Regions from separate parts of the Edwardsiella sp. EA181011 genome, predicted to be linked through region 1. Evidence: predicted binding sites of a transcription regulator. Region 1 holds the regulator's gene; each other region holds the start of a gene.
What was found. The regulator PurR, encoded in region 1, represses purine synthesis genes. The targets are predictions, from matches to a motif close to CANGCAAACGTTTGCNTG.
Positions count from the first base shown of each region.

Region 2: the regulator PurR is predicted to act here: its motif matches at 3,428-3,445, upstream of cvpA (colicin V production protein).
Region 3: the regulator PurR is predicted to act here: its motif matches at 2,510-2,527, upstream of QY76_RS04690 (NCS2 family permease).

Region 1 is NZ_CP011364.1:2,661,682-2,666,260, reverse strand. It holds gene punR (DNA-binding transcriptional activator PunR) at 1-409, shown strand, start outside; gene QY76_RS11710 (ATP-binding cassette domain-containing protein) at 390-1,013, opposite strand; gene QY76_RS11705 (hypothetical protein) at 1,000-2,058, opposite strand; gene QY76_RS19330 (hypothetical protein) at 2,065-2,616, opposite strand; gene purR (HTH-type transcriptional repressor PurR) at 2,621-3,646, opposite strand; gene QY76_RS18770 (YnhF family membrane protein) at 4,001-4,090, shown strand; gene sodB (superoxide dismutase [Fe]) at 4,153-4,579, opposite strand, start outside.
Region 2 is NZ_CP011364.1:1,865,574-1,870,152, reverse strand. It holds partial or broken gene QY76_RS19690 (SDR family NAD(P)-dependent oxidoreductase) at 1-628, shown strand, start outside; gene QY76_RS08305 (UbiX family flavin prenyltransferase) at 625-1,203, opposite strand; gene purF (amidophosphoribosyltransferase) at 1,323-2,840, opposite strand; gene cvpA (colicin V production protein) at 2,862-3,371, opposite strand; gene dedD (cell division protein DedD) at 3,561-4,340, opposite strand; gene folC (bifunctional tetrahydrofolate synthase/dihydrofolate synthase) at 4,330-4,579, opposite strand, start outside.
Region 3 is NZ_CP011364.1:1,029,941-1,034,519, reverse strand. It holds gene QY76_RS04695 (Na+/H+ antiporter) at 1-745, opposite strand, end outside; gene QY76_RS04690 (NCS2 family permease) at 960-2,327, opposite strand; gene guaD (guanine deaminase) at 2,567-3,883, opposite strand; gene QY76_RS04680 (nucleobase:cation symporter-2 family protein) at 3,914-4,579, opposite strand, start outside.

The sequences.
Region 1 (4,579 bases):
CTGCGTGGTCAGCCCCGACCACCCGCTGGCCGCGTTTGACGGCGAGGTGGACGACGACCGCCTGCGCCCTTTTCCGGCGCTGAGCATCGAGGATACCTCACGGACGTTGCCCAAGCGGGATACCTGGCTGCTCGATAACCAGCGGCGCTTGGTGGCGCCGGACTGGCCGTGCGCCATCGACTGTCTGGAGGCCGGGCTGTGCGTCGGCCTGATGCCGGCCCACGCCGCCGAGCCGCTAATTGCCGCCGGGCGCCTGCATGCGCTGCGCCTGTGCCAGTCGTTTCCCGACAGCGCCTGCTGTGTGACCTGGCAGGATCACAGCCGTTCGCCGGCCCTTGAGTGGCTGCTGGAGTATCTGGGCGATACCCGTACCATGAATCAGGAGTGGCTTATGCCGCAGCCAGCGTGACGATCCGTCCGTCGGGCGGAACGTCGGCGCGATCGTGGGTGACTAGGATCGCGGGAATGGCGCGTTCGGCGATCTGCCCGTAGACCCAGCGGCGAAAACGGCGGCGCAGCGGGGCGTCCAGGCGGGAGAAGGGCTCATCGAGCAGCAGGGCCGAGGGCGCGGCCAGCAGCGTGCGCAGTACGCTGATGCGCGCGCGCTGCCCCCCTGAGAGGGCGGCGGGATAGCTGGCGCCCCGTCCGGCCAGCTCCGCCTGCTGCAGCGCGCGCGTCACCGCCTCATCCGATACCCCCGGCGGCAGGGCAAAACGCAGATTCTGCGCTACAGTCAGGTGTGGGAACAGAACATCATCCTGAAACAGCAGCCCGATCCCGCGCCGCCAGGGCGGCACGCGGCTCAGGCTGCGCCGATCCAGCCAGACTTCGCCGCGGGCGACCAGCGGCGGCTGCAGATGGCCGCCGATCCCGGCCAGCAGGGTGGATTTGCCGCAGCCGCTGGGGCCCATCAGCGTGACGATCTCCCCCGGCGCGACCGTCAGCGTCAACGGTGCCAGCAGGGGACGCCCGGCCAGTTCGACGCTCAGCTGGCGGAGATTAAGGGTGGTCATGCGACGTTGCTCCTCGTATACCGCGCCGCGGCAGCCACAGCGCCAGCAAAAATGCCGGCAGCGGTAGCAGGGTTTGCCACAGGGCGCCGATGGCGGCCAGGCGGCGATCGATGCCGCTGGCATAGGCGACGGTTTCCGTGGCCAGGGTCGGCAGCCGCCCGGCGCCCAGCCCCAGCGTCGGCAGATACATGCCGACGCTGACCGCGATGCCAAAGGCCACCGTCAGCCGCAGCGCCGGCAGCATCTGCGGCAGCTTAATCCGGTAAAAGGCCTGCCAGGGCGTCTTACCTAACGCCAGCGCTACCCGGATCTGACGCGTATCGAAACGCAGCCAGGCGCCGGACAGCGTCAGCAGGTAGTAGGGGGTGACGAACAACAGCTGGCCATAGATAACCAGCGGGTAGCTGCCCAGCAGCTGGCTGCGGGCGGCGAAATACTGCAGGCCGAAGATCAGCCCCATCTGCGGCAGCAGCAGCGGCAACAGCAGCCAGGCACCGGGGGCCCGCCGTCTCAGGGCATACCACTCCAGCGTGCCGAGCGCCAGGATCAGCGCCAGCAGATTGACCGCCAGCGCGATGCACAGGGTATGCCACAGCGGGGCGCTCCAGTCACTGAGGCTGTACAGCCAGCTGTCATAGCGCCACTGCTGCGGCCAGCGTTGCGCAAAGGGCCAGCGCTGGGCCAGCGAAATCAGCACCAGCATCAGGTAGGCCGCAGCGGTCAGCGCCAGGGGCCAAAAGGCGGCATAGGCCGCTGACCCGCCGAGGGCGACGCGTCGTCGCGGGGGCCGGCGGCCCACGGCGACCCACAGGCGCTCTATGCCATACCAGAGCAGCAGCGCCAGCGCGTTTAAGAGCATCAGCAGCAGCGCCCCGAGGGCCGCTAGCGCCGTCTGCCCACCGTCGGCAATCCACTGCCACAGCAGCTGCGCAAACAGCAGCGGCCGCTGCGGACCGAGCAACTGCGCCAGATCCAGCGCCGACAGGGCAAAGGCCAGGACGCAGAACATGGGCAGGCGTAGCCCCGGCAGCAGCTGCGGAACCACGATACGTCACCAGCCCTGCGCCGGGGGATAGCCCAGCGCGGCGCCGATACGCAGCTGCCGCGGCGCCGCGCAGCGGGCGGCCAGATTCAGGGTAAGCAAATAGAAAAAGGGGGTCTCTTTTAACAGCAGGAGCAGCGAGAGGCTCAGGCCGTAGGGATCGTTGGGAAGCGGCAGGTCGGGCGGCTGCTGCCAGCCAAACAGCGGCGCCATCAGGCGCCACAGCAGGCCGGTTGGCGCCAGCAGCATCAGCAGGCCGGTGGCCAGGGCGATGTGGGGGGCCGCCAACAGCAGCGCCGGCGCCAGCGCATGCTGACGCTGACGCCGCAGGGTGAACCCGGCCAGCGCCAGCGCCAGCAGCAGGGCACCGGCGCTGGCCCCCAGCGCTATCCACAGCGACAGACCGAGGCTGTGACCGAGCGCGGGCCACTGCAGCAGTCGCTGCAGCGCCTGTCCTGCATCCTGTCCGGTCAGCGGCAGTAGGGTTGCCGGGACCATCGCCGCCAGCGGCAGCGCGCCGGACAGCAGCACCAGCGCGGGAAACAGGACTAGCCGAGACACGCGCTTAGCGGCGGTAGTCGATGAACGGTCCGTCGGCCACGGAGCGGCGCTCAACCAGCTTAGGATGTACTTCGATGGTTTGGGCGTCCTCGCGCTTGCTGGTAATGCGATCGAGCAGCATGTCGAACGCCATGGCGCCAAGGCGCTCCTTGGGCTGATGAATGGTGGTCAGCGCCGGGGTAAAGTAGCGGGCGTTGCGCACGTTATCGTAGCCGATGACGGAGATATCCTGCGGTACGCGCAGTCCCATCTCATCCGCTGCGCAAATGGCGCCCATCGCCATGATGTCGCCGCCGACAAACACCGCCGTCGGACGCTGTTTCTGCGCCAGAATGTTTTGCATCGCCGCATAGCCGGACTCCGGCTCGAAGTCGCCTTCGACCAGCCATGACTCCTGCGGCGTGATATTGGCCTCCTGCAGCGCCTTGAGGAAGCCGCGCAGTCGACCGCCGCCGGTGTTGCGCGATACCGGGCCGGTGATGGCGCCAATGTCGCGGTGGCCACGCTCGATCAGGTAACGGCCGGCCAGATAGCCTCCCTCGAAGGCGTTGTCCTGGATAGCGTCGGTAAAGTCGCTGCGGCGGGTTCCCCAGTCCATGACCACCATCGGGATGTGGCGGTAGTCCTCCAGGATCTCCAGCAGGTTTTCCGGGTATTCGGAGCACATCACCAGCAGGCCGTCGACGCGTTTCTGCGCCAGCATGGCCAGGTAGGCTTTCTGCTTCTCCAGATTATTGTGGGAGTTACACAGGATCAGGGTATAGCCTTGGCTGTAGCAGCTATTCTCTACCGATTCGATGACCTCGGCAAAGTACGGCGCCTCGCTGGAGGTCGCCAGCAGGCCGATGGATTTGGTGTGGTTGACCTTCAGGCTGCGGGCAACGGCGCTGGGGGAGTAGTGTAGTTCTTTAATGGCCTCCCAGACGGCGGCTTTGGTCTCGTCGGCGACAAAGCGGGTTTTATTGATGACGTGAGACACCGTGGTGGTCGATACGCCTGCGCGCTTTGCCACATCTTTAATCGTTGCCATGAAACAAATGACTCCTGGGCGTACGCGCTGCGTCGCCGTTTTGTTAATCGTTTGCCTGCGTGCATCGGAAAATACGCCTGACAGCGCGGCTCGGCGCCGGCGCGTTTGCGCAATAGGGTGACGTTTGCCATTTCTTGTTTAGAATTATAGCGTCGGCACGCGGCAGTAAACCGCAAATTCTGTCTGATCTCAGGCAAAAGGGGAAGCACTAATTGGCGATTTGCGCAGGATGTAATCATAAGATTTTCTGCGTGTTTTAAGATGTGATTTATGTAAAAATGATTTAACACGGGTTTTGTGCGAACTTTCAAGTCAGTAAAAATTGATCCGGAACGTAAAACATGAGGTGTCAGGATGGAAAACGATCTGAAGTATTCTCTGGTAACAACGGTGGTGGCGCTGGCGCTGATCGTCGTGGCCAGCCTGATCGCCGCACTGCACTAAGTCAGCGGGTGGCATAAATAAAAAAGGCGCTCGGTGAGCGCCTTTTTTATCTCTGCGGCCGGTTACGCCAGATTCTGGGCGACGAACTCCCAGTTTACCAGCGCCCAGAAGTTTTCCAGGTACACCGGGCGAGCGTTACGGTAGTCGATGTAGTAGGCGTGCTCCCATACGTCCACGGTCAGCAGCGGCTTGTCGTCGCCGGTCAGCGGGGTCGCGGCGTTAGCGGTGTTGACGATGGCCAGGGTGCCGTCCGCCTTTTTCACCAGCCAGGTCCAGCCGGAGCCGAAGTTGCCGACGGCAGACTTGGTCAACGCGTCTTTGAACGCGGCAAATGAGCCGAAGGCGGCGTTGATGGCGTCAGCCAGGGCGCCGCGTGGCTCGCCGCCGCCGTTCGGGGAGAGACAGTGCCAGTAGAAGGTGTGGTTCCACACCTGAGCGGCGTTGTTAAAGATACCGCCGGAGGCGCTCTTCACGATCTCTTCCAGCGAT
Region 2 (4,579 bases), 800 kb from region 1:
CCGGTGCCGCCATCGTCACCGCCCTGGCCGACAGTGGCGCCCGCGTGGCGCTGACCTACCACCATTCGGAAGGCGAGGCGCGGCAGCTGACCGCCCAGATCCGGCAGCGGGGCGGCGAGGCCATCGCCCTGCGCACCGACGCACGCCACCCGGAAACCTGCGCCCGCGCCGTCACCCGCACGCTGGAGCTGTGGGGACAGATCGATATCCTGGTCAACCAGGCCGCCGTCACCATCAGCAAACCGTTTGATGAAATTGAGCTACGCGAGTTTGAGCAGGCCATGGCGATCAATGTGCAGGCGGTGTTCCTGACCAGCCAGCTGGCCGCCCGGCGCATGCCGGCGGGGGGAGAATCATCCATATCAGCGGCGCGCATCAGCCGTCTGGCCACGGCGGCGCGCTCTGTGCCATGAGCCGCGCGGCGCTGACCGCGCTGACGCGCAGCATGGCGCAGGATCTGGCGCCGCAGGGCATTACGGTCAACCACCTGGTGCCCGATCCGCTTCCGGCGCCGGGACGGGACGCACAGAGCGCGGCGCAGGCGATCGCCGGGCTGGCGCTGTGGCTGGCCTCACCGGCGGCGGGCGCCATCACCGGCAGCCAGCTCTCTATGGCGGGAGAGCCCTAGCCTGCCGCGGGCCCCTGCCAGCGAGGGAACAGATCCTGCGGCAGGCTGATGTCCAGCTGATCCAGCACTCGGTTGACCGTCTGGTCGATAAGATCTTCAATCCGCTGCGGACGGTGATAGAACGCCGGCATCGGCGGCATGATGATCGCCCCCATCTCGGCGGCGGCGGTCATCGTGCGCAGGTGTCCCAGATGCAGCGGCGTCTCCCGCACGCACAGCACCAGCGGACGCCGCTCCTTCAGCACCACGTCGGCGGCGCGCACCAGCAGGGTATCGCTGTAGCCGTGCACAATCGCCGAGAGCGTTTTGATCGAGCAGGGCAAAATCACCATCCCGGCGGTTTTAAACGAGCCAGAGGAGAGCGAGGCGGCGATATCCCGCGCATCGTGTACCACATCCGCCAGCGCCTGCACCTCCCTGAGCGAAAGATCCGTCTCCAGAGCCAGGGTCTGGCGCGCCGCCTGACTCATCACCAGGTGGGTCTCTACCGCCGGCAGCGCCCGTAGCGCCTGCAGCAGGCGGACCCCGTAGATCGCGCCGCTGGCGCCGGAGATACCGATAATCAGTCGTTTCATCGCCCGTCACTTATCCTTATTCAACGCTCTGCTGCAGCAGACTTTGCCGCAAGGCGGGCGGGTGCGCAAGTAAAAACGGGCCGCATACGCGACCCGTCGGCAGAGCGCGGGGCGCGCCCCTACCCCTCGTTATACAGCGCGAGATCTTCCGCCTGCTGCTGATGGTTCAGCGCCTTGGTATCATCCCCGCGCAGCGACTGCAGGTAGTCCAGGTAGGCCTGATCCACGTCGTGCGTGATGTACACCCCGTTAAACACCGAGCACTCGAACTGCTCGATATCCGGATTATCCTCACGCACCGCCTCAATCAGATCCGTCAGATCCTGAAAAATCAGCCCATCGGCACCGATCAGCTGGCGGATCTCCTCGACTTCGCGCCCGTGGGCGATAAGCTCGGTCGCGCTCGGCATGTCGATGCCATAGACGTTGGGAAAACGGATCTCCGGCGCGGCGGAGGCCAGGTAAACCCGGCGGGCGCCCGCCTCACGCGCCATCTCGATGATCTGCTCCGAGGTGGTGCCGCGCACGATGGAGTCATCCACCAGCAGCACGTTCTTATCGCGGAACTCGGCGCGGTTAGCGTTCAGCTTACGGCGCACCGACTGGCGGCGCAGCTGCTGCCCCGGCATGATAAAGGTGCGTCCCACATAGCGGTTTTTGACGAACCCCTGGCGATAGGGCTTATCCAGAATGCGGGCGATCTGCAGCGCGATATCGCAGGAGGTCTCCGGGATCGGAATCACCACGTCGATATCCAGATCCTCCCACTCGCGGGCGATCTTCTCGCCTAGCTTCTGCCCCATCCGCACCCGGGCGCTATACACGGAGATCTTGTCGATAAACGAGTCCGGGCGGGCAAAATAGACATACTCGAACAGGCAGGGATGGCTCTTCGGCTCCTGGGCACACTGGCGGGTAAACAGCTGCCCCTGCAGATTAACGTAGATCGCCTCGCCCGGCGCCACGTCGCGGATAAAGTCAAACCCCAGCGTATCCAGCGCCACGCTCTCCGAGGCGACCATGTATTCGGTACGGCCATCCTCCAGGGTTCGCTTGCCGATCACCAGCGGCCGGATACCGTTCGGGTCGCGGAACGCCACCATGCCATGGCCGATGATCATCGCCACGCAGGCATAGGCCCCGCGGATTTGGCGATGGGTCGCCGCGACGGCGGCGAAGATGTTCTCTTCGCTCAGCGGATAGTGATCGTAGCGATCCAGCTCGTAGGCGAAGATGTTCAGCAGGATCTCGGAGTCTGAGGTAGTATTGACATGGCGGCGGGCATGCTCAAACAGCTGCTGCTTCAGCTGATGGGCGTTGGTCAGATTGCCGTTGTGCGCCAGAGTGATGCCAAAGGGGGAGTTAACATAGAACGGCTGAGCCTCCGATGCGCTGGAGCTTCCGGCGGTGGGATAGCGCACATGCCCTATCCCCATATTTCCCTGCAGGCGCTGCATATGGCGCGCCTCAAACACATCACTGACCAGTCCATTGGCCTTGCGCAGGCGGAAGGCATGGTTATCATCGATGGTGACGATGCCGGCGGCGTCCTGGCCGCGGTGCTGCAGCACCGTCAGAGCATCATAGATAGACTGGTTGACCGGTGTAAAACCGGCGATACCGACAATACCGCACATGTTGTCATTTCCTCATCAGCGTTACCGGAGCGGCAGCGACGGCATGTGCTCCGGCAAGAAACTCGACGTGCTTTGCAGATAGTCAAATGACCACCTGATGATAGGGCTAAACTGCGGGATCAGCCGGGACTGCTTCCACTCCTCGCTTTGCGCCATCGCCGTGAAGGTGTCCATAAAGAACAGCAGCGCGGCGACGATCAGGATACCGCGTATGGCGCCAAAGCAGATGCCCAGCACCCGATCCGTTCCGCCCAGCCCGGTACGCTCCACCAGGGAGCCGATCACATAGTTGACGATGGCGCCGACGATCAGGGTCGCGACGAACAGCACCGCTATCGCAATGCCGTTACGCACCAGCGGATCCTCAAAGCGGGTAAAGAAGGCGGCCAGATAGGGGTAAAAATGGCTGGCGACAAAGAACGCCGCTCCCCAGGTAACCAGCGACAGCGCCTCGCGCACAAAGCCCCGGATTAAGCTGACCAGTGCAGAAAATCCGACGATGCCAATAATGACCCAATCAATCCAAACCATGACAATTCCAACGCATGAACTGCCGCAAATGTCGCCCGCGGCGCATTCTAACAGAAAAAGAAAACGTTTGCGTAGCAGATTTCCGCCGCACGGCATAAATAAATCTGCCGCGTCCTGCGCCCGTTTTCACCAAAAAAATGGCGCTGTCCGCCGCCGCGAACAGCGCCGTCGAACGCCGTTAAGCGCGGCTTAGCGCACGCTGTAATTACGGATCTGCCCATTCAGCCCGCTCAGGCTGTTCAGCTCCGGCAGCGCCGACTGCAGCTTGGCGCGCGACGCCTCCGGGCCCACGAACAGCCGGTTGATCTCGCCCTGCACCGGCGTCGCCGGTACGCTATAGACTCGATAGCCGGACAGACGCAGCTTGGCGATGATCTCATTCACCTTGCCCGCGTTACGCAGCGCACCGAGCTGCACCACATAGGCCTGACCGACCGGCGCTTTCTCGCTGGCGTCGCTCTTGGCGACGGGCGCGGGCGGCGGCGTCGGACGGCTTTCTGGCGCCGGCGTCACGCTCTTCGCCGGCTCGGCGGCCTTGGGACGGCTCTCCGCGACCCGCGTCGGCGGCTCGCTGGCCTTCGGCCTGCTCTCCTGCGGCGCCGGTGCGCTGATCGGCGGCGGGGCCGTACGCTGCGGCGCGGGCTCCGGCGCCCGGCTCTCGACCGGCTTCAGCTCTACCAGCTCGCCCTCGCCGCGGGTAGGCGTCGGGGCCACCGCAGGCGCGGGCGCAGGGGGCGTCGCAGCACCGGTCGCGCTGGCGCTAGGCAGCGGCGTTTCCCCCAGCGGCTGCGTTACCGGCGGAATGGCATCCGTCGGATCGTCCTCTCCCGGACGCGGCACCAGCGGGATCGCGGCAAACTCATCCTGATAATGCTTTTTCTGGCCATCCAGCAGACCGGGCAGAATGATCACCCCCAGCGCCACCAGGATCACCGTACCGACCAATCGGTTCTGAAACTTACTTGCCACCCGTCTCTCCTGACGCGAGGGCTGCCATCACGTGAGCAACCGTATGGAAGGAACCGCAGACCACCACCGTGTCGTCGGCGGCCGCATCGGCCATCGCCTGACGCCAGGCCTGTTCAACCCCGTCGAACGCCTGGGCGGCGGCGGACAGATGCGCCGTTAACGCCGAGACCGCCGCACCGCGCGGTCCCTCCAGCGGCGCACAGTACCACTGGTCAACCAGCGGCGTCAGGCAGGCCAGC
Region 3 (4,579 bases), 1.6 Mb from region 1:
CGACGGCGGCCAAGATGCCGGAGACGCCGATATGTTCGGCGATCAGGTAACTAGCGAAGGGCAGCAGCATCAGAAGGACGATCTGGGTCGCCGGATCATCCCCCGCCCAGCGGCTCATCACCCGCAGGGACTTGCTGTACAGCCAGGTGACCGCCGCGCCGGTCAGCAGACCGCCCAGCGCCACCTTGAGAAATTCCAGCGTCGCGCCGGAGACGGTGAACACCATGGTACCCATCGCCACCGCGATAGCGAACTTCAGGGAGACCAGGCCGGAGGCGTCGTTCATCAGCGCCTCCCCCTCTAGCACCCCCATGATGCTCTTGGGGATCCGTCCCTGGCCGACGATACCACCGAGCGCGACGGCGTCGGTGGGTGACAGCACGGCGGCCAGCGCAAAGGCCGCCACCAGCGGAACCTCCGGCAGCAGCAGGTGCAGAAAGTAGCCGACGCCGACCACGGTAATCAACACCAGCACCAGCGCCAGCCCCAGGATCTCCCTACCGTGGTGCAAAAACTCCCGCGTCGGGGTTTTCCAACCGTCGGCAAACAGCAACGGCGGAATAAACAGCACCAGGAACAGCTCAGGGTCAAAATCCACGTGCAGGCCAAAGTGGGGCCAGGCCAGCAGCGCCCCGATGGCGATCTGCATCAGCGGCAGCGGGATTTGAAACGGCAGCAGGCGCGTTACCACGCCGGAGAGCGATACCACCAAAATCAGGATCAGGATTGTGAAGAATATTTCCATGTTCTTTCAGACTCAATGCCAACAGGGCCAACAGGACTAACGCAACGCTTTATAAAATATCATCTTATGAATTTTGAGCCGAAGAGAAATATCCCCTGAAAGACCGAGATAACACGGAAAATGCACTGCGGTAGCGCCGCCGTTGATATTCGTGCCGCCCAGACAGCAGAAAAGCGCCCGTAGGCGCTTTTCCACAGGAGGATGCCAAAGCCGCTTAAATCGCCCAGCCGCCGGCGTAGAACGCCACCAGCACCACTGCGATCGCCACGGTACCGATGTTCAGACGGTTCCACTCTTTGGAGCATACGCGGCCGATCACCAGGGTGCTAAAGCCGAGCATGATACCGGTCACGATGTTACAGGTCAGCACGATAAACACCGCGCACACCAGACCGGACATCGCATCGACGAAGTCGTTGAAGTCCAGCTTGGCGACGTTGCTCAGCATCAGTAGGCCGACATACATCAGCGCCGGCGCCGTCGCGTAGCCCGGAACCAGATAGGAGAGCGGCGAGAGGAACAGGATCAGCAGGAACAGCACCCCGACCACCACAGCGGTCAGACCGGTTTTCCCACCGGCCGCGGTACCGGCGGCAGACTCGATATACACCGCCGCCGGCGCCGCGCCGACCAGACCGGAGAAGATCGAGCTGACGGAGTCCGCGGTCAGCGCCTTACCGCCGCTGATGATCTGGCCATCCTTGTCCAGCAGGTTCGCCTGACCGGCCACCGCGCGGATGGTTCCGGTGGCGTCAAACACCGCGGTCATCACCAGGGCCAGTACGCTCGGCAAGACCACCGGCTGCAGGGCGCCCATGATATCCAGGCTAAAGATCAGGGACTGACCGTCGGCGCCGGCCAGGCTCGGCATCGCAACCAGACCGTGGTACTTCACGCTGGGATCAAAGATCAGGCCGACGATGGAGATACCGATAATCACCAGCAGAATGCCGCCCGGCACCTTCAGCTTTTCCAGACCGAAGATCACCGCCAGCCCCAGCAGGGACATCATCACAGGGAACGAGGTAAAGGCGCCCAGCGCGACCGGCAGTCCCTCCAGCGGGTTTTTCACCACCAGGCCGACGCCGTTGGCGGCGATCAGCAGCAGGAACAGGCCGATACCGATACCGGTGCCGTGGGCGATCCCCATCGGCAGATTGCGCAGGATCCAGGTTCGAATCCCGGTCACCGAGATGGCGGTAAACAGAATACCCATCAGGAATACGGCGCCCAGCGCCACCGGCACGCTGATATGCTGCCCCAGCACCAGGCTGAAGGCGGTAAACGCAGTGAGGGAGATGGCACAGCCAATCGCCATCGGCAGGTTGGCCCACAGCCCCATCAGCAAAGAGCCGCAGCCAGCCACCAGACAGGTCGCCACAAATACCGCACTCGGCGGAAAGCCAGCCTTGCCCAGCATGCCCGGTACCACGATCACCGAATAAACCATCGCCAAAAACGTCGTTAAACCGGCGAGCACTTCTTGGCGCACGCTGCTACCACGCACCGAGATCTTAAAAAATGTATCGAGTGATCCCCGTGACTTCCCTGCCGCTGATACCTGAGAAGAATCGCTAGACATGATGATGTCCTCTGAGTGATTTAAAAAACTTTTCTGTAACGTAATCGATTACGTCTGTTATTGCAGAGCGGCCCATAATGCTGTGTCTGCCCTCCGCCCCATCCGGCTGCCCCCGTGGGCAGCCGCTACTCCCTGCCACTACATCCTGCGACCAAATTCGGGTAAAAATGGGACGGAAGTAAAAGGCAAACGATTATCTGACCTAATACCTCGTCATTTCAACCCACAAACGCGACATTTTAGGTGCGTTCGTACACTAAACGACCATCGACATAGGTACGATATATGGTGCGATCGTCGCCCAGTGTCATGATGACAAACAGCTTATCCACCAAAGAGACCGAGTTGTCATAGCGCAGCTGTTGCAGCGGCGTCGCCGTCGGCTCCAGCACCACAAAGTCGGCCTCTTTACCGACCAGGAAGTTACCGATGCGATCGTCCAGCCCCAGAGAGGCCGCGCCGCCCAGGGTTGCCAGGTAGAACGCCTCATAGGCGGACAGGCGGCAGCCCTGCAGCTGCATCACCTTGTAGGCCTCATTCAGCGTCTGCAGCATGTTAAAGGTGGTCCCGGCGCCGATGTCGGTTCCCATCCCCACCTTCACCCGCTTGCGCCAGGCCTTTTGCAGGTTAAACAGGCCGCTGCCGAGGTACAGGTTAGAGGTCGGGCAGAAGGCGATCGAAGAGCCGGTATCGCTCAGGCAGTCCCACTCTTTCTCCTCCAGGTGGATACAGTGGGCGAACACGCAGTTCTTCCCGGTCAGGCCATACTGGTGATACACATCCAGATAACCGTCATGGTGCGGGTACAGCGACTTGACCCAGGCGATCTCGTCGCGGTTTTCACACAGGTGGGTATGCAGATAGGTGTCGGGGTACTCTTCGCGCAGGCGCTGAGCCATCGCCAGCTGCTCCGGGCTGGAGGTCGGCGCGAAGCGCGGCGTCACCGCATACAGCAGGCGGCCATTCTTGTGCCAACGCTCGATCAGCGCCTTGCTCTGTTCGTAGCTGCTCTGCGCATCGTCCAGCAGATAGTCCGGCGCATTGCGATCCATCATCACCTTGCCGGCGATCATGCGCATGTTGATATGGCTGGCAGCCTCAAACAGCGCGTCCACCGACTCGGGGTGCACGGTGCCGAACACCAAGGCGGTGGTGGTACCGTTACGCAGCAGCTGCTTAAGGAAAAAGTTAGACATCTCGCGGGCGTAATCGAGATCGTTATAGCGCCGCTCGGTGGGGAAAGTGTGCTTGTTCAGCCACTCCAACAGCTGTTCGCCATAGGCCCCGACCATCTCGCTCTGCGGATAGTGAATATGGGTATCGACAAAGCCGGGGACGATCAGCTTGCCGCGGTAGTCTCGCACTCGGATCGAGGCGGGAATACGCTCCCGCCCCTCTTCCCAGCTACCACACCAGTCCACCTTGCCGTTACGGATCAACAGTAGCCCGTCCTCAATAAAACGCAGCGCGGACTCGACCTCCTGCGGATCGGTTACCGTGCGGGTGACATCTAGAATGCTGCCGCGTACTGCCTTGAGGGTATGTTCACAAACCATGATTAACTCCTAATCAGCCAAGACATCGACTCAATCCATCTCTTCTTCGCCGCGTAACGGCTCGACCACCGTATCCCTCTCTTCGCGAACCTCGGCCTTTTTCCGCATCGGGATCAGCAAATTCAGGATGATAGCCGTCAGACCACCGGCGCAAATGGGGTTCTCTACCAGGACATACAGCGAATCCGGCAATACTCGGAATACGGCCGGATCGTACGAAACCCCCAGCCCCAACCCAAGGGAGGTGGCGACGATAATGGTCTCGCGGCGACGCAGTCCGTTGGAAATGATGATGCGGATCCCGGCGATGGCGATCATTGAGAACATCAGCGTCATCGCGCCGCCCAGTACTGGGGCCGGAATGGTGGTAAAGAAACGGCCGATCACCGGGAACAGCCCCAGCAGCACCAGCATCACGGCGATAGCCCGACCGACATAGCGCGAGGCCACGCCGGTCATCTGGATCACCCCGTTATTCTGGGCGAAGGTGGTCAGCGGCAGCGACCCCAGGGCAGAGGCGATGACCGACACCAGCCCATCGGCCAGCACCCCGCCGCTCAGACGCGACTGATACTCCGGCCCTTCGATGGGGCGATTCGAGACCATCGCCGTCGCGGTAATATCCCCCACCGCCTCCAGCACGCTGAGCAGATAGATGGTGCCGGCCACCAGGAAAGCGTGCATGTCAAAGGTAAA